3 regions of the Ancylobacter sp. genome follow, and region 1 is predicted to be linked to each of the others. Evidence: riboswitches for the same ligand, from Rfam matches in the RefSeq annotation. Region 1 holds a riboswitch; each other region holds the start of a gene.
What was found. A riboswitch is a leader RNA that binds a small molecule or an ion and turns the genes downstream of it on or off. The one in region 1 is predicted to bind thiamine pyrophosphate.

Region 1 (6,266 bases):
TTCGTTAGGCGTCGGACGGGAGCGAATAATGCGCGCCCCGCCGGAAAAGATAAAAGTCCTGGCGCTCCTGCGCCGGCGCCGCGCGGCTCAGTCCTCCTCATAGGCCATGTAGCGGACGATCCGCCACTTGCCGTCGCCCTCCTTACGGAAGACATCCATTCCCGGCTCGACACTCTTCACGTCGCCCGGCGAGATGGTCAGCGTCCAGGTGAGGCGAACGACGGCGAGGTCGCCCTCCACGATCACTTCCTTGATGTCGGCGGCGTAGTGGAAGCGGCGCGCGCTGTCGCTGAGCGCCTTCTCGATTAACGCGCAGCGGGTGGCGTAGTCCGCCTCCCCCTGCCCGCGATAGTCCGAGACGAGCGTGCGGGAAAACAGGTCGCAGGCGGAAGCTACGTCGCCGCTGTTGAACGCATGGGTCCAGGCGGCGAGCCGCGACCGGATGTCGTCCTCCGCGCTGTTCCCGGACACCGCCGGCACCGCCAAGGACAAGGCCGCCACCGAGGCGAGCATCAGTCCCGCGAAACGTCCCATGGGCGGCCCCAGTTGCAGCCGGGACAGTATATCCCGCCGCACAAGAGCGCATCACGCCATTTCGCGCGTCTCCAGCACCCATTCGCGGGCGCGGGCCTCGGGGTTGTCGTTCAGCAGTACATCGGTGACCACAGCGAGGCTGTCGGCACCGGCCTGGCGCACTCCCGGCGCGCGCGCCAGGGAGAGGCCGCCAATGGCGACCAGCGGCAGGTCGCCGATGCGCGTCTTCCACTGGGTCACGCGGTCCAGTCCCTGCGGCGCCCACCGCATCTTCTTCAGGATGGTAGGATAGACGGGCCCGAGCGCGATATAGTCCGGCCGCGCCAGCAGCGCGGCTTCCAGCTCGGCCTCGTCATGGGTGCTAATGCCAAGCTTCAGCCCGGCGCGCCGCATGGCGGGAACGTCGGCTTCGGCGAGATCCTCTTGCCCGAGATGGACGAAGTCGCAGCCGAGCTCGATGGCGAGCTTCCAATAGTCATTGACGATGAGCTGCGCGCCGAAGCGCGCGCAGACCTCGCGGGCGGTGACGATCTCGCGCCGCAATTCGTCCTCTTCCAGTTCCTTGGCGCGCAGTTGCACCAGCTTCACGCCCTGCGGAAGCAGGCGCGGCAGCCAGGAGGCGCGGTCGACGATGAGGTAGAACGGATCGAGCTTCATGACTCACTCACTGATCAGGAGCCCAGAAAGGCTCGGCCCATGACGGGCGTCGAAGGCGCCGCCATGTCGCGCACCTCCATGGGATCGGCGATCACCGCCTCGCGCCCGGCGGCGATGGCGGCGGCGAAGGCACGGGCCATGCGGACGGGATCGCCGGCCTTGGCGACGGCGGTGTTCAGCAGCACGGCGTCATAACCCATCTCCATCGCCGCCGCCGCATGCGAGGGCAGGCCGACGCCGGCATCCACCACAAGCGGCACGCCGGGGAAATGGGCGCGCATGGAGCGCAGGCCATAGGGGTTGTTCAGGCCGCGGCCGGAGCCGATCGGCGCGCCCCACGGCATCAGCACCTCGCAGCCGGCGGAAATCAGCTTCTCAGCCACCACGAGGTCCTCGGTGGTATAGGGAAACACCTGGAAGCCGTCGCGGGTGAGAAGGCGCGCCGCCTCCACCAGCCCGAACACGTCGGGCTGCAGCGTGTCGTCCTCGCCAATCACCTCCAGCTTCACCCAGGGCGTGCCGAACAGCTCGCGCGCCATTTCGGCGGTGGTGACGGCTTCCTTCACCGTCTTGCAGCCGGCAGTATTGGGCAGCACCTTCACGCCGAGGTCGCGGATCAGCTGCCAGAAACTCTGGCCCGATTTCGCCACGCCTGATTCACGCCGCAGCGAGACGGTGACGATCTCCGTGCCCGAGGCGCGGATCGCTTCCGCAAGGATCGCCGGCGAAGGGTATTGCGCCGTGCCCAGCAGCAGGCGCGAGGTCACATCAGTGCCGTAGAACGTCACCGGATCCGCCAGCTTTGCCGTCTTGTCGGTCATCGCATCCATGACAGCCTCTCCGTCATCCCCCCTGCATGGGGGCAAGAATTTCCACCCGGTCGCCATCGGCGATGGGGGTCGCCTCGCGCCGTGCGGCGCGCACCATGTCGCCATTCACCGCCGTCGCGACGATGGCGTCGGTCAGTTCAAGCTCGGCCAGAAGGCCGGCCAGCGTGCCGGCCCGCGTATCGGCCGGCTCACCATTCACGATGATCTTCATCCATCACCTCCGGGAAATGGGCCCCGTCGAACGCGACCTCCGCCGCGCGGCGCGCCAGCGCGGGCGCCGCCAGGAATCCGTGCCGGTACAGACCGTTGACATAGAGTGTGTTGCCGCGCCTGCGCAGGCGCGGCAAATTATCGGGAAAGGCCGGGCGCACATCCGCCCCGATCTCGACGATCTCCGCCTCGCCGAAAGCCGGGTGCAGCGCATAGGCGGCGCCAAGCAGTTCCAGCATCGAACGCCCGGTGACGCGGCCGCGCTCGTCATTCTCGATCGATGTGGCGCCGATCATGAAATGCCCGTCGCCGCGCGGGACGATATAGACCGGAATGCGCGGGTGCAGCAGGCGCACCGGGCGCTTGAGGCTGATCTCGGTGGAATAGAGCACCAGCATCTCGCCCTTCACCCCCCGCAGATCAGCGAGGGTGTCGCGTGCGGCCAGTCCGCGGCAGTCGACCACAAGGTCGGCGGGGGCGGCATCGGCGTCCTCCAACCCTTCCGACTCGTAGCGGAGGGTCACGCCGTGGTCGTCAACCAGCCGACGGGTCAGCGCCGCCAGAGCCTTGCGCGGCTCAAGATGCGCTTCCGTCGGGAAGAACAGCCCCTGGTCGAAGCGTCCGTCGAGATCGGGTTCTAGGGCAGCGATGCCGGCACCATCGATCCATTCGAAGTTCGAGGTCCGCCGGGCGAAGCGGCGCAGATCCGGCAGATCGCGCGGCGGCGCCAGCACCAAGCTGCCCTCGGCAGGCACGTCGGGCACCGCCTCGCGCCAGTATTGCAGCGATTCAAGACCCAGATCGACGATGATCGGCTCGGCACTCTCCCGCTCGCACCACGGCGCCAGCATGCCGCCAGCATACCAGGAGCATCCCTGCCCGGACCCTGCCTTCCGCTCGACGATGGTCACCTTGGCGCCGCGCCGGGCGAAAGCGTGGGCACAGGTGAGACCCGCGACGCCGGCGCCGACTATTTTCACACGCATGGCATTCGCCGCCGGACGGGCGGGCGCTGGGTCGGCCGATTCACGTTGCAGGGGAAACATGCACTCCCTCCCTCCGCCAGTTTCAACTGGATCAGGTTCGAAGGGTCGCCATGCCGCGCACACTCTGCGCGCCGATAGCCTCTCAGCCTCCTGACGAGGCTCCCCCGGACGCTTTGGATATAGTCATTCAGCCGGCGAATGTCACCGGCGGTCCACAATATTCCGGTCGGCCCGCCAGCGGGTCGGCGCTTTAGCCGCGACGGGGCATCGGCACCACATTGTCGGGCACCTTGCGGGTGGCGGCAGCAATCGCGCGCCGCAGCATTTCCCGGCTGAAGGGCTTGCCGAGGCGCGGCATGCCCGCCTTGGCGTCGGCCGGCAACTCGGCATAGCCGGTGCCGAGGATGAGCGGCAGGCCTGGCCAGCGCTCGTCGATCACCGCCGCCATCTGCACGCCGGTCATGCCTGGCATGGCCTGATCGGTCAGCACGACGTCGAAGGTAGCGCCGCCTTCCAGCAGGCCCAGTGCCTCCCGGGCGGACGAAGCCTCCGTCACCACGCAGCCGAGATCCTCCAGCATCGCGCCGGTGGCCGACAGCACCAGCGGATCATCGTCGACAACAAGCACACGCTGCGCCCCGGCGTCCCCGACGGGCACGCCATCCTCCTCGACCGCGGCTTCGGGTGCCGCCGCGCTGCGGGCCCCTTCGGCAACAGGGAGGTAGATCGTGGCGATCGTGCCCTTGCCGGCCTTGCTCTCCAGCCCCAGCTTGCCGCCCGATTGCGCCGCCAGCCCGTGCACCATGGCGAGGCCAAGTCCGGTGCCCTTGCCCACCCCCTTGGTGGTGAAGAAGGGTTCCGTCGCGCGGGCAAGCGTCTCCGCATCCATGCCGCTGCCGCTGTCGCTGATCGACAGGCAGAAATAGTGACCCGGCTTGAGCCGACCCGGCTCCCCGACCCCGTCCGCATCCGGCGGGGCGACGATTTCCTCGCGGGCGGCAACGGTGATGACGCCGCCATCCGGCATCGCGTCGCGCGCGTTGACGGCGAGGTTGAGCAGGGCCAGTTCGAGCTGGTTGGCGTCCACTCGCGCGCAGGGAAGGCCGAGCGGGAAGCGCGTTTCTATGCGCACGCTCGGGCCAATCGAGCGGCGCATCATGTCGGCCATGCCCAGCACAAGCTCGGGTATGTCTACCGGGGCGGGCTTGAGGTCCTGCCGGCGGGCGAAGGCCAGCATGCGCTGGGTCAACGCCGCGCCGCGCTGCGCGGCCTGCTGAGCATTTCCGAGCAACAGACGCAGCCGAGGATCGTCCGGCGCCCGCTTGGCGGCGAGTTCCAGATTGCCGAGGACCACGGCGAGAAGATTGTTGAAGTCATGCGCGATGCCACCGGTGAGCTGGCCCACCGCTTCCAGCTTCTGCGCCTGCCGCAGCGCCTCTTCGGTCGCGCGGCGTTCCGTGACGTCGACCAGACCGCACAGCGTCATGGTGAGGTTACCGGCGGCGTCCTTCTCGGCGATGGCGGAGAGGATGCAGTCGAGCACATGCCCGTCCTTGGCCAGCAGCGTATACTCGGCCTCGCGCAGTTCGCCGGTTTCGAGCAGGCGCGGCCAGTGTTCTTCGCGGCGACGGCGTGCCGAATCCGCGGTCATGAAATCCGTCAGAGGACGCCCGACGACTTCGTCGCGCTCATAGCCGAGCAGGCTCAGCCAACGGTCGCTCACCTGCGCAATATGGCCATCAGGGCCAAGAGAATGCAGCGGCAGCGGCGTGCGGCGGTAGAGGTTGCGGTAACGCTCCTCGCTCTCGCGCCAAAGGCCCGCCTCGCGTTCGGAGAGCACGGCGAAGCGCCTGTCATAGGCGGCGGCCAGAAGCATCGCGACGAATATGGCGAAGGTCGCCGCCGTCACCACCGCCACCAGCGCGCCATTGCCGATGCCGCCGGCAGAAGCAGCCAGGGCCGTGTCGCGGGCGTCGCTATGGCCGGCGAAGGTCACGCCCATCATCGCCACATAGTGCATGGCGGCGATGCCGAAGCCGAGCGCCAGCGCGGCGATGAGGCGCTGGGGCACGTTGTGGCGGCGGAAGGCCAGCCACAAGGCAATCGTTGATGCGGCGACGGCCAGCACGATGGCGGCGCCGACATAGATCATGTCATGCGACATCCTTCCGGGCATCTGCATGGCCGCCATGCCGGTGTAGTGCATTCCGACAACGCCGAGCCCCATGAAGATGCCCGAGAGAAGGATTCCGTCCAGCCCCACCGCAGCGCGGCCGGCCGCCCACAGCGCGACACCGGTGGCGGCGACCGCCAGCAGAAGGGACAGCAGCGTCAGGCCGAGCCCGTAAGACACTTCCACGCCAAGATTCAACGCCAACATGGCGATGAAATGCATGGCCCATATGCCCCCGCCGAGCACCACCGCCGCCGATCCCAACCAGGCGAGGCGCGCACTTCCGCGCGCGCCTGCAATCCGGCCTGCCAGATCGAGAGCGGTATAGGACGCCGCCACCGCGATCAGGATGGACAGCGCCACCAGCGCGAAATCGTGGCTAACGACGAGGTTCATGGTCGCTGGACATTATTTGCCTTCCGCGCGCCGCGCGGTTGCCGACAGCGTAGCCTTCGCGTCAGGTCTCCGCAAAGTGCCGCGGCCGGGAAACCGCAGCTATCAGAGATAGCCCAGGAACCACAGAATAAGAATAATCGGCAGCGGAATACCGAGCATCCAGAGAGCGCCACCCTTCAACATGAATACCTCCTTGAGATTGTAGCAAGGGAACACCGCGACGCCCCAATCGGTTCCACGTCCGATGGGCATGTCCCAGCGCTAATTTCTGTGACCCTGGTGAATGATGTCCTCCTCCCCTCCCCGCACATTCCTCGACCGCCTGCCGCCGCGCCTGCGCCAGTTTCCCAGCTTTCTCCTGCCGGAAATGGCCGTCTTGCTGGGGATCCTCGGTGCGGCACTGGGGCTGCTGACGTTCGGGCTCATCGCCGACGAGGTGACCGAGGGAGAGACCCACGCCTTTGACGAGGCCATACTCCT
Region 2 (6,266 bases), 1.9 Mb from region 1:
GACCTTCAACGAGACGATGCGCGGCTTCCTCTACTCGCAGGCCTCGGCGATCCTCATCATGGTGATCATCACCGTCTCGCTGCTCGACATGGTCAGCCAGCGCATCCGCAAGAAGTTCATCTGACGCAGCGGCCTCAAGCCTTCGCAGCCATGGGATGACGCGTGGGCGCATGGCGTCCGCGCTGTCGTTTCGACCGCCGGCGGCGGCGGTAGCGGGCCATGGCGCGCAAGCTCTCCAAACGGTAATGTTGCGGACACCGTCCCGCCAGCTTCGCCCGGCGTAGATGAGGTGATTGCGACCTCTGCCCGGAGTAGCCCCCTTGCGTGCCATCACCTCCCTGCTCGCCGATGTCTGGCGGCTGTCCATCCCCTATTTTCGCGGCGAGGACAGATGGCGCGGGCTCGCCCTTCTCGTGGCGGTGATCGCCCTGGAGGTTGGCTGGGTCTATGCCAGCGTGCTGATCAACCAGTGGAACGCCGAGTTCTACAACGCGATCCAGGAGAAGAATTATCCCGCCTTCGTCCATCTTCTCTGGATGTTCGCCTTATACGCCGCCGGCGCGATCGCGGTCGCGGTCTATCAGGTCTATCTGCGCCAATGGCTGCAGATACGCTGGCGTACCTGGATGACGGAGAAATACCTCACCGCCTGGCTGGCGGATGAGACCCATTACCGCATGCGGCTGAAGGGCGACGAGGCCGACAACCCCGACCAGCGTATTGCAGAAGATATCAACTCCTATGTCAGCCAGACCTTGGGCCTGTTTCTCGGCCTGCTCGGCGCGGTGATGACGCTGACCTCCTTCGCCGTCATCCTGTGGGGGCTTTCTGGCGATTTCGCCTTCAACCTGTTCGGGGGAAGCTGGCACATACCGGGCTATCTCGTCTGGGCGGCGTTTGCCTATGCGGCGGTTGGCACGCTTATCGCCCATCTCATCGGCCGGGTGCTGGTGAAGCTGAACTATGACCAGCAGCGCTACGAGGCCAATTACCGCGTCGACCTGGTGCGGGTGCGCGAGAATGGCGAGCAGATCGCGCTCATGCAGGGTGGGCCGGTGGAGCGGGCGCGCCTCCTCTCCCGCTTCGGCTATGTCGTGCACAATTACTGGGGCATCATGATCGCGCAGAAGCGGCTGACCTGGTTCACCGCCGGCTATGGCCAGCTTTCGAACATCTTTCCCTTTATCGTTGTGGCACCGGCCTATTTCAGCGGCGCGATCCCGCTCGGCCAGATGATGCAGACCGGCTCCGCCTTCGGCCAGGTGCAGGGCTCATTCTCTTTCTTCATCAACGCCTATACGACGCTGGCCGAATGGAAATCGGTGGTCGACCGGCTCGTCGGCTTCGAGAAGTCCGTCATGGTGACGCAGGCCGAGGCGCTGCGCAGCGATTTCCACCGCGTGCCGGCGACCGGCGCCGCGCCGCTGGCGGTCCGCGCCATGGAGGTTCGCCTGCCGGACGGGCGGGCGCTGCTGGACGTGGCGGCGCTCGATCTGGCGCGTGGCGAGCGCGTGCTGCTCTCCGGCCCCTCGGGCAGCGGCAAGAGCACGCTGCTGCGCGCCATTGCCGGCATCTGGCCGCATGGCCATGGCGAGGTGGCGGTGGCGCCCGACGCGCGGGTGCTGACCCTGCCGCAGCGGCCCTATCTGCCCGTCGGCACGCTGCGCGGCGCGCTGGCCTACCCCGACCCGCTGGAGATGTTTGGCGACGAGGAGCTGCGCGAGGCGCTGGAGGCGGTGGGGCTTCCCGCCCTTGCAGGGCGGCTGGACGAGAGCGCACCCTGGGCCTCGGTGTTGTCGGGTGGAGAGCAGCAGCGCCTTGCCGTGGCGCGTGCGCTGCTGGTGAAGCCGGACGTGCTCATGCTGGACGAGGCCACCTCGGCGCTCGACGAGGCCAGCGAGGCGGCGCTCTACCGGCTGCTGCGCGAAAGGCTGCCGCAGACCGCCCTGCTCTCCATCGGCCACCGCTCCACCCTGATCGAGCAGCACGAGCGGCAAATGGTGCTGAGCCGCGAGGGCAACGGCCCGGCGCGGCTGGTGGACCTTGCGACGGCCTCCGCCGATTGAACCTAGCGCGAGGCGGCGGCGCGGGCCTCCGCCTCGATGGCCAGTGTGCGCTCCAGCAGGATCTCGTAGATCGGCCGCCCGCCCAGCGCCAGGAACACCATGTGCGCGAAGATGGCGCAGATCATGACAGGCACCAGCACCGCATAGGCGCTGGTCAGCTCCAGCACCAGCACCATGCCGACCAGCGGCGCGCCGATGGTGGCGGCGAACAGCCCGCCCATGGCGGCGATGGCGAAGGTGGTGTGCGCCTGGTCCGGCAGGGTGAAGAACAGGTCGAGCGTGGTGCCGTAGCAAAGCCCGATGGTGGTCGCGAGCGCCAGGATAGGCGCGAAGATGCCGCCGGCGACGCCGGTGGAATAGCTCGCCATGGTCATGACGAAGCGCAGCAGCACCACGAAGACCAGCATGGCCAGCGGCAGGTTCTCGCGGGTGAGCTGCACCGCCAGCAATTCGCCGCCCTGCGTCGCCTCCGGCCGCACGAACATCAAGACGCCCACCGTCAGGCCGACAAAGGTCGGGAAGATGTAGAACGAGGTGCGCATGCCCAGCCGCCGCACATGGTCCAGCGACCAGACCAGCGTGCGGTTGAAGACGAAACCCGCCACGCCGAGAATGCCGCCGAGCACCACGAAGGCCGGCAGCCAGCCATAGGGAATGGTGGCGGCCTCCAGCAGCATGTAGGGCCGGGCGCCGGTGAGATATTCGGTGACGATGGCGCTGGCGATGGAGGCCAGCACCACGGCGATATAGGTGCGCGAGGAATAGGGGAACTGCCGCCGCGTTTCCTCGATGACGAACAGCACGGCGGCGAGCGGTGCGTTGAAGGCGGCGGCAAGGCCGGCCGCGCCGCCGGCGGCGAGCAGGCCGCGCATGTCCTCGCCCGACCATTTCATCAGGTCGGACGCTGCCTTGGCGACCGAGGCGCCGATATGGATGGTCGGTCCCTCGCGCCCTAGCACCATGCCGGAGGACAGCGAGAGCAGGCCGGCGACGAACTTCACCGGCAGCACGCGATGCCAGCGCACCTCGCGCAGCCCTTCCATCGCGCCTTCGATTTCCGGCACGCCGGAACCGCTCGCCTCGGGAGCGAAGCGGCGCACCAGCCAGAGCGAGACGAGCGTCATCGCGGCGGCGACCAGCGCGGCGGCGGCATAGAGGGGAAAGCCGTCGAGCCCGAGGCCGGTGTCGAGATAGGCCGGCCAGGCGGCGGTGAGCTTCTCGACGCCGACATGGAAGGCCGAGCCGAGCAGGCCGACAACGGCCCCCACCAGAATCGCCACCGCGTGATACGGCACATTGCTCATGCCTGCCCCTCTGCGTCCCAGCTGCCCCGCATCGGTTAGCATCGCTGGGCGGGGATCGGAAGACCGGGCGGCGCCGTGCACGCGGGCGCCGCCCGGCAATGAGGTCCGGCGGCGCCTATGGCAGCGTCGGCGCGTAGACCGACACCGGCTCGACCGTGTCGATCAGGCCGTGGCTTTTCATGAACTCGCCGAAGCGGGCGTAGCGGCCTGCGTCCAGCGCCGCCGGCGCGTGGGCGAAGCGGCGCAGCGTGTCGGTCCAGGCGGTACGGTTCAGCTCGTCGTCGAGCTTGGGGTTGGCCTTGACGAACAGGCCCCACGCCTCGTCGGGATGGTTGAGGATGTAGATGGTGGCGTCCTCCACCGCCGCGAGGAAGCGCTTCAGCCGGGGATCGCCGATCTTGTCCTTGTGGGTGACATAGATCAGCTCGTCGAACACCGGCACGCCGTGCTCCTCGGGGAAGAAGGCGCGGCCTTCCTTGCCCTCCAGCCGGATCTGGGTGAGCTCGAAATTGCGATAGGCGCCGATGACCGCATCGACCTTGCCGGCGACAAGGGCGGGGGAGAGGGCGAAATTGACGTTGATCATCGTCACGTCCGAGGGCTTCAGCCCGGCGCTCGCCAGCATGGTGCCGAGCAGCGCATCCTCCAGCCCGGCGACGGAGTAGCCTACCGTCTTGCCCTTGAGGTCGGCGATGGAGGTGATGGGCCCGTCCTTCAGCGTCACCAGCGCGGTGAGCGGGGTGGAGATCAGCGTGCCGAAGCGCACCAGCGGCAGGCCCTCCTTCACCGAGAGATAGAGGCTGGGCTGGTAGCTGACCGCGATCTCGGCCTGCCCGGCGGCGACAAGGCGCGGCGGCGCGGACGGGTCGGCCGGGGCGACGAGCTCGACGTCGAGGTCGTGCGCTTTGAAGAAGCCCTTCTCCTGCGCCAGGATCAGCGGCGCATGGTCGGGGTTCACATACCAGTCAAGCAGGACGGTGAGCTTGTCGGCGGCGCTTGCGGGCGCGGCCGAGAAGGCGAGGGCGCAGGCGATGCCTGCGGCGGCGATGGTCTTAAGCATGGATCTCCTCCAGAGTTGGAGACCCGGCGCGAGCTTTCGGGGGAAATCCGGCGCGGGAGTCACGCGCCGCGTGAGGCCCCGCCGTCGCTCCGTCCCTTCGCCGGCATGACCCGGATCAGGTTCAAAGGGTCTGGCGGCTGCCATCTCAGCCCCTTCAGCCTTGCGGCCGGCGGGACACCCCTCGGACAGGCGGAGGCTAGCAGAGCCGGCAAGGAGGGGCAAATGGGGTGGCGCCCGGGAGATTCTAATAGCCCAGCTATCCCGGATCGGTCGGAAGAGAACGTGTTGTCATCCCGGCCGCAGCGAAGCGGAGAGCCGGGACCGCGCGCCCATGCTGCGCGTCCAGCGATCCCGGATCGACGCGGTGCGTCGTCCGGGATGACGGCGCATGGAACCGGGAGGCGCATGGAACCGGGAGGCGCCGCGCCTTACTCTCCCCGCCAGCCGTCGAGATACACCGTGCGCTCGACCCCGGCGAAGCGGCCGAGGCGGGCGAGTTCGGCGTCCAGCGCGTCGAGCCGGCCCTGCGAGGCGCGCACCCCCGGCTCCAGCCAGAGGCGGCGCACGTCGAGCGTGCCGGCCTTGCGGTCCGCCTTCATGTCGATGCGCCCGACCATGCGGTCGCCCTCCAGCAGCGGGAAGACGTAATAGCCATAGACGCGCTTTTCCGCCGGCACGAACACCTCGATGCGGTAGCTGAAGCCGAACAGCCGCTCCGCCCGGGCCCGGTCGCGCAGCAGCGGGTCGAACGGGCTCAGCACCCGCAGCCGGGCGGGCGGGGGCGGCAGCGAATCGAAAATCGCCGCGCTGCCGGCAAAGGCGTGCGAGGCGCGGGGCTTGCCCTCGACGCCCTCGACCAGCACGGGCTCCAGCCGGTCGCCCTGCGCGGCGACCCACGCCTTGGCCTCCTCCGGCGAGACGAGGTCCCAGAACGCGGCGATCTCGCCGGACGTGGCGAAGCCGAGCCGCTCCAGCGCCGAGGTGCAGGCCCAGTCGACGAAGGCTTCCGCACTCACCTCGGCGTCGAGATGGCGGGCGGGGATCACGCGCGCGGTGAGGTCGTAGACCTTCTGGAAGCCTTCGCGCCCGGCAATGGCGAGTGCGCCGGTGCGCCAGTGATATTCCAGAGCGGTCTTTTCCGGGTGCCAGTTCCACCAGCCGCCGGGCGGGCGCTTGCCGGCGACCGGGTCCTGCTCGAAGTCGCGGGCCATCAGCCGGCCTTCGGTGCGCACCCGCTCCAGCACGTGGTCGACATAGGTCTCGAAGCCGTTCTCGTGCCAGCTGCGCCAGCGATCGGCTAGCGTCTGCGTGGCCCGCGCGAAGCGATGCTTCCAATAGGGATAGAAGGCGGTGGGGATGATGGCGGCGTCGTGCGTCCAGTGCTCGAACAGCGCGCCGTCCTTCTCCAGCAGCGCGGTGAGGTGCGCGCGCTTGTAGGTCGGGTTGCGGGCGAACAGGATGTGGTGGTGCGCCCGCTCGACGGTGGAAATGCTGTCGACCTGAACGAAGCCGATCGTCTCGATGAGTTCCAGCAGCCCCGCCTTGCTGAGCGCGCCGCGCGGCCGGCTGAGGCCCTGCTTCGCCAGGAAGACCCGCCGGGCGTCGGCGTTCGAGAGGTTGAGGGTCATGACGGCGCGGTCTCCGGCGCCCAGGGCACCAGGCGCGTCAGCCCGCGATCGACCAGGGTGAACAGGATCAGCGCCATGGCGAGCAACACGGCGAGCGCGGCGAACACCATGTCGGTCTGCATGCGGGCGTTGGAATAGATCATGAGGTAGCCGAGCCCGGCCGAGGCGCCGACCCATTCGCCCACCACCGCGCCGATGGGCGCGACGG
Region 3 (6,266 bases), 280 kb from region 1:
TCTTCGATGGCAATTTCCGCCCACGCAACTGGCAGGGTGATGTCGCCCGCGCCCGCGCGGTCTACGCCCAGGCACTCAAGCGCAGCTCCATCGCCCTGCCCACCTTCGAGGACGAAGCCATGCTGTGGGGCGACGGATCACCGACCGCCACCGCCGAGCGCCTCGCCACCTTCGGTGTGCAGGAGATCGTGGTGAAGAACGGCGCCGAGGGCGCGCTGGTGGTCAGCGGCGGCGCGGCGCAGCTCGTCCCCATTCCTCAGCCGGTGGACGCCATCGACACCACGGCGGCAGGCGACAGCTTCAACGCCGCCTATCTCGCCGCGCGACTGGCCGGCGAGGCGCCCGCCGCCGCCGCCGAGGCCGGCCACCATCTCGCCGGCCGCGTCATCCGGCATCGCGGGGCGATCCTGCCGCGCCACGCCAATGCCTGATCCACACGTCAAGCGCAGGTGCGAACGCTTCTGCGAATGACTTGCAAGTCATTGCGCATGCTTGCTTTTTCTGAAGTGAGCGACTAATCGCTGCGGCATCGGGCGCGCGGCGCCGAAACGGATACGGCGCCGATGGCTCACTCCTCGCGAATCGCATTGATCAATGTCGGCATCAGCCTTGTTGTGCTGGGGCTGAAATATCTCGCTTATCTGCTCACCGGCAGCGTGGCGCTGTATTCCGACGCGCTGGAAAGCATCGTCAATGTCGCCACCGCCATCACGGCGGTGCTCGCATTGCGCGTCAGCGCCAAGCCGGCCGATGCGGCGCACCCCTATGGCTATGCAAAGGCGGAGTATTTCTCCGCCGTCATCGTCGGCGTGCTCATCGTCGTCGCGGCCATCACCATCTTCCGCGAGGTTTATCTGGGCTGGCTTTCGCCGCATGCCTTCGATGCGTCGCCCAAGGGCCTCGCCATCAACGCCCTCGCCACCGTGATCAACGGCGTGTGGTGCGCGGTGCTGATCCGCGAGGGCCGCCGCTCCCGCTCGCCGGCGCTGGCCGCCGATGGCCGCCATCTGCTGACCGATGTCATCTCCTCGGCGGGCGTGCTGCTGGGCGTCGTGCTGGCCGCGCTCTCGGGCTGGGATAAGCTTGACCTCGTCCTCGCCGGGCTGGTCGCCCTCAACATCCTGTGGTCCGGCTGGTCGGTGCTGAAGGAGAGCGTTGGCGGGCTGATGGACCAGGCCGTGCCGGCCGACACGCTGGAGCGCATCCGCAAGCGCATCGCCGCCGAGGCGACCGGCGCGATCGAGGCGCACGACCTGCGGACCCGGCAGGCCGGCCGCATGATCTTCGTCGACTTCCACCTCGTCGTCCCCGGCGACATGCCGGTGAGCCAGGCCCATGCCATCTGCGACCGCATCGAAGACGCGCTGGAGGCCGAGGTCGCCGACATCCTCGTCAACATCCATGTCGAGCCGGAAGTGAAGGCCAAGCAGCAGGGCGTGCCTGTGCTGTAGAGGCTGACGGTTGGTCTGCCCTGCCGGCGAACGCTACCCCCCGCGCCGTTATCCCGCCCAGTCGCCGTCATCCCCGGGGTTTGACCCGAGGAACGAGGTTTTCGGCGCGAGGAAGAATGGCGTGGAGGACCGGGTCAAGCCCGGCCGTGACGTCGATCTGCCGGAAAAAGAATCACTTGCCCGCGCGCAGCGCCGCCACCAGTTCCGGCGTCGGGTAGGAATCGGCCGGCATGCCGAGCCGCATCTGCTCCACCTTGATCGCCTGCCGCGTCGCCGCGCCGATAATGCCGTCGACGCGCCCGACATGATGCCCGCGCGCATTCAGCAGCGTCTGCAGATCCTTCGCCTGCGCCATGGAGAGCACCGGGATCTTGTCGCCCTGCCCGCGATTGAACGGCCCCGCCCCGGCAACACGCGAGGCGAGATAGGCGGCGGAGGTGGCGTAGGTGAGCGAGTTGTTCCACTCGGTGAACACGTCGAAATTGGGATAGACGAGGAAGGCCGGCCCGAAGCGCCCCATGGGCAGCAGCAGCGAGGCCGGCAGTTGGTCGGCGGGAAGCTGCCCGCCGCCGGCCCGCACCACGCCCATGCGCGCCCATTGCGACCGGGGGATCTTGATCGAGAGATCCGCCTGGTCCCAGGGCAGGTTTGCCGGCACCCGCACCTCCTCCAGCCAGGGCTGTCCGGCCTTCCAGCCCAGGGCCTGGATGTAGTTCGCCGCCGAGGCCAGCGCGTCGGGGGCGGAGCGGATCAGGTCGACCCGGCCGTCGCCGTCGAAGTCGACGCCGTAATTGAGATAATGGTCGGGCAGGAACTGGAACTGGCCGAGCTCGCCGGCCCAAGGCCCGCGCATGGTCTGCGTGGTCAGGTCGCCGCGGTCGATGATCTTCAGCGCCGCCATCAACTGGGTGCGGAACATGTCCGAGCGCCGGCAATCCCACGCCAGCGAGGCCACCGAGCGGATCGTCTGCTTGTCGCCCATGAAGGCGCCGAAATCGGTCTCGAGCCCCCAGAAGGCGACCAGCACCGCGCCCGGCACGCCGAAGCGCTGCTCGATCCGGCTGAACAGATCGGGATTGCCCTGGATCTTCTGCCGCCCCTGCTGGATGCGGTAATTGGCGACCATGCGGTCGGAGAACTGGAAGAAGCTCTGCCCGAACACCTTCTGCCCGCGATCGGTGCCGACGATGTCGGGGGCGTAGGTCACGCCGTTGAGCGCCGCCGCCACCGTGCGCGGCGAGACGCCCTGCGCCACCGCCTGCTGCTTGAAGCCGGCCAGCCACGCATCGAAGCCGGCTCCCGAGGTGCCACAGTTCTGCTGCGCCATGGCGCCGGTGGCAAAGGCGAAGGGCGCGGCAAGCGCCGCCAGTATGGCAATCCTGCCAAGCGATGTGGTCAAGCTGGGCATGGCACTCTCCGGTGTCTCGTTCTGCAATCTAGCGCGTGGCTCAGCAATCTACAGGAAATACGGCGGCGGCAGGGTGACGGATCGCACCGGATTTGACCCGGCACCGACTTTCGTCAAAGATCAACACGTTCCAAGGGGAGCCCCGCTAGGGGGCTGAGAGAGCGCCGGCCACGCCGAAAGGCAAGGCAACGCGATGACCCTTCGAACCTGATCCGGGTCATGCCGGCGAAGGGATCGGAACCGAATGGCGTCGCCACCCCGCGCTTGTCGCGCCGGACAGGCGCCGCCATCCTTCCCCAACGTCAAATACCCGGGTCTCCCCAACCTCTGGTTCTGGAGATCCACAATGACGACCAAAAACCCCGAAAGCCCTGCCATCGGCGTCGCCACCGGCGCCATCCCCGGCTCGCGCCGCATCTATGCCGAATGCCCGGCGCGCGGCTTTCGCGTGCCGTTCCGCGAAATCCTGCTGCACCCCTCGGCCGGCGAGCCCAATCTGGCGGTCTATGATGCCTCCGGCCCCTATACGGATGAGAACGCCGCCATCGACATCGCATCGGGCCTCGCGCGCCCGCGCGACGCCTGGGTGCGCGGGCGCGCCGACGTTGAAGAGTATGCCGGCCGCCTGGTGAAGCCGGAAGACAACGGCCATGTGCCCGCCGACAGGCTGGTGGCGCCCTTCCCCGTTCACCGCCGGCCGCTGCGGGCGAAGGCCGGCGCGGTGACGCAGATGGCCTATGCGAGAGCCGGCATCGTCACGGCGGAGATGGAATATGTCGCCCTGCGCGAGAATGGCCTGCGCGAGCGGATGCACGACCTCATCCGCGACGGCGAGGATTTCGGCGCCGCCATCCCCGATATGGTGACGCCGGAATTCGTGCGCGACGAGGTGGCGCGCGGGCGGGCGGTCATCCCCGCCAACATCAACCATGGCGAGTTGGAGCCGATGGCCATCGGGCGCAACTTCCTCGTCAAGATCAACGCCAATATCGGCAATTCCGCCGTCACCTCCTCCGTCGCCGAGGAGGTTGACAAGATGGTGTGGGCCATTCGCTGGGGCGCTGACACGGTGATGGACCTCTCCACCGGGCGCAACATCCACAACATCCGCGACTGGATCGTGCGCAATTCGCCGGTGCCCATCGGTACCGTGCCGATCTACCAGGCGCTGGAGAAGGTGGGCGGCATCGCCGAGGACCTCACCTGGGAGGTGTTCCGCGACACGCTGGTCGAGCAGGCCGAGCAGGGCGTCGACTATTTCACCATCCATGCCGGCGTGCGCCTGCCCTATGTGCCGCTCACCGCCAACCGGGTGACCGGCATCGTCTCGCGCGGCGGTTCCATCATGGCGAAATGGTGCCTCGCCCATCACCGCGAGAGCTTCCTCTATGAACGCTTCGAGGACATATGCGAGATCATGCGCGCCTATGACGTCACCTTCTCGCTCGGCGACGGGCTGCGCCCCGGCTCCATAGCCGACGCCAATGACGCGGCGCAGTTCGCGGAGCTGGAGACGTTGGGAGAACTCACGCAGATCGCGTGGAAGCACGATTGCCAGGTCATCATCGAGGGGCCCGGGCATGTGCCGATGCACAAGATCAAGGCCAACATGGACAAGCAGCTCGCCACCTGCGGCGAGGCGCCGTTCTATACGCTCGGGCCACTGACCACCGACATCGCTCCCGGCTACGACCACATCACCAGCGCCATCGGTGCGGCGATGATCGGCTGGTTCGGCACCGCCATGCTCTGCTACGTCACGCCGAAGGAGCATCTCGGCCTGCCCAACCGCGACGACGTGAAGACCGGCGTCATCACCTACAAGATCGCCGCCCACGCGGCCGATCTCGCCAAGGGCCACCCGCTGGCGCGCGCCTGGGACGATGCGCTCTCGCGCGCCCGCTTCGAGTTCCGCTGGCAGGACCAGTTCAGCCTGGCGCTCGACCCGGACACCGCCATGGCCTTCCATGACGAGACCATGCCGAAGGAGGCGCACAAGCTGGCGCATTTCTGCTCGATGTGCGGGCCTAAATTCTGCTCGATGAAGATCAGCCACGAAATCCGCGACACCGCCCGGCAGGCCGAGAACGTGCGGGGGATGGAAGACATGGCGGAACGCTTCCGCAGCGGCGGCGGGCAGATCTATCGCGACGCCACAGCGGCGGAGTAGGTTCGGTGCGCGGCAGGCCCACCCCTGCCGCGCCCCTTCAGGAGCACCGACTGAATGAATGCGCCGTCCTCTGCCCGCCCTACCGTCGCCGTGCTGGCCCTCGTCGAACGCGCGGGGGAGGTGCTGCTGGTGCGCCGCGCCAATCCGCCGGATCAGGGCCTGTGGGGGTTTCCCGGCGGCCGGGTGGAGCCGGGCGAGACGCATCTCGACGCGGCACTGCGCGAACTGCACGAGGAAACCGGCATTGCGGCCGACACGCCGCGCCTGCTCACCGTGCTCGACTTCATCCAGCACAATGATGCCGGCACTCTCGCCCACCATTTCGCGATGATCGCGGTGCTTTGCCGCTGGCGCGCCGGCGAGGCGGTGGCGGCCGACGACGCGCTGGAGGCACGCTGGTTCGACCAGCCGGCGCTCGCCGTGCTCGGCCCGCTCGCCAGCCTGAAGGTCGAATACCTCGCCGATCTCGCGCTGGCTCTGCCGGCCGACGCCGGCTGAAATCCGTCTCCAAAACGAAAAGGGGGCCCGCAAGGGCCCCCAGATCGTACAGGTAACGCTATGGCGTGCGTTCCGTCCGGCGGCCGGAGGGGCCGCCGATCGGGGTCAGGCATGCGCCGAGGCGGTGGTGGTCTTTTCCACCGCAGGCGGCATGGCGGCGGAACGCGCCACATGCGCCTTGAGGGTGCGCGGCAGAACCGCGATCGCCAGGAAGGCCGCGAACAGGTCCATGGCGGCAACCGTGTAGAGCACGGTCGACCAGGTGCCGGTCGCTTCCATCAGCAGGTTGCCGACCGGCACGAACAGCGCGCCGATGCCCTTGGCGGTGTAGAGCACGCCGTAGATCTTGCCGATGTGCTTGGTGCCGAAGGCGTCGCCGGCCAGAGCCGAGAACAGCGAGTAGACTTCACCCCAGGCGAGGAACACCACGCCGGAGAGGATGAGGAACGCCCACGGATTGTGGCCGAAGGCGCCGAGCGCGATGATGCCGAGGCCTTCGAGCGTGAAGGCGATGACCATGGTCTTCTCACGGCCGATATGATCCGAGATCCAGCCGAACAGCGGACGCGAGATGCCGTTCATGACGCGATCGAGCATCAGCGCGAGCGGCAGGGCGGCCATCACGAAGAAGTACAGGTCGACCTTGAACTCCTTCACGCCGAGATCCTGCGCGATGACGCCGAGCTGCGCCACGGCCATCATGCCGCCGGTGACGACGCAGATGAACATCAGGAACATC

Region 2: another riboswitch for thiamine pyrophosphate. It lies ahead of ACQY76_RS13245 (ABC transporter substrate-binding protein); the one in region 1 lies ahead of thiO (glycine oxidase ThiO).
Region 3: another riboswitch for thiamine pyrophosphate. It lies ahead of thiC (phosphomethylpyrimidine synthase ThiC); the one in region 1 lies ahead of thiO (glycine oxidase ThiO).

Annotation. Positions count from the first base shown of each region.
Region 1 is NZ_OZ257132.1:7,993-14,258, forward strand. It holds gene ACQY76_RS00040 (YybH family protein) at 88-534, opposite strand; gene ACQY76_RS00045 (thiamine phosphate synthase) at 586-1,191, opposite strand; gene ACQY76_RS00050 (thiazole synthase) at 1,206-2,021, opposite strand; gene thiS (sulfur carrier protein ThiS) at 2,035-2,232, opposite strand; gene thiO (glycine oxidase ThiO) at 2,210-3,217, opposite strand; TPP riboswitch at 3,269-3,393, opposite strand; gene ACQY76_RS00065 (MHYT domain-containing protein) at 3,468-5,786, opposite strand; gene ACQY76_RS00070 (phosphatase PAP2 family protein) at 6,070-6,266, shown strand, end outside.
Region 2 is NZ_OZ257132.1:2,893,045-2,899,310, forward strand. It holds gene phnE (phosphonate ABC transporter, permease protein PhnE) at 1-124, shown strand, start outside; gene ACQY76_RS13235 (ABC transporter ATP-binding protein/permease) at 321-2,066, shown strand; gene clcA (H(+)/Cl(-) exchange transporter ClcA) at 2,069-3,370, opposite strand; gene ACQY76_RS13245 (ABC transporter substrate-binding protein) at 3,486-4,430, opposite strand; TPP riboswitch at 4,506-4,622, opposite strand; gene ACQY76_RS13250 (winged helix-turn-helix domain-containing protein) at 4,859-6,058, opposite strand; gene ACQY76_RS13255 (ABC transporter permease) at 6,055-6,266, opposite strand, start outside.
Region 3 is NZ_OZ257132.1:291,987-298,252, forward strand. It holds gene ACQY76_RS01365 (sugar kinase) at 1-431, shown strand, start outside; gene ACQY76_RS01370 (cation diffusion facilitator family transporter) at 564-1,451, shown strand; gene ACQY76_RS01375 (lytic murein transglycosylase) at 1,624-2,859, opposite strand; TPP riboswitch at 2,983-3,110, shown strand; gene thiC (phosphomethylpyrimidine synthase ThiC) at 3,206-5,029, shown strand; gene ACQY76_RS01385 (NUDIX hydrolase) at 5,084-5,527, shown strand; gene oxlT (oxalate/formate MFS antiporter) at 5,633-6,266, opposite strand, start outside.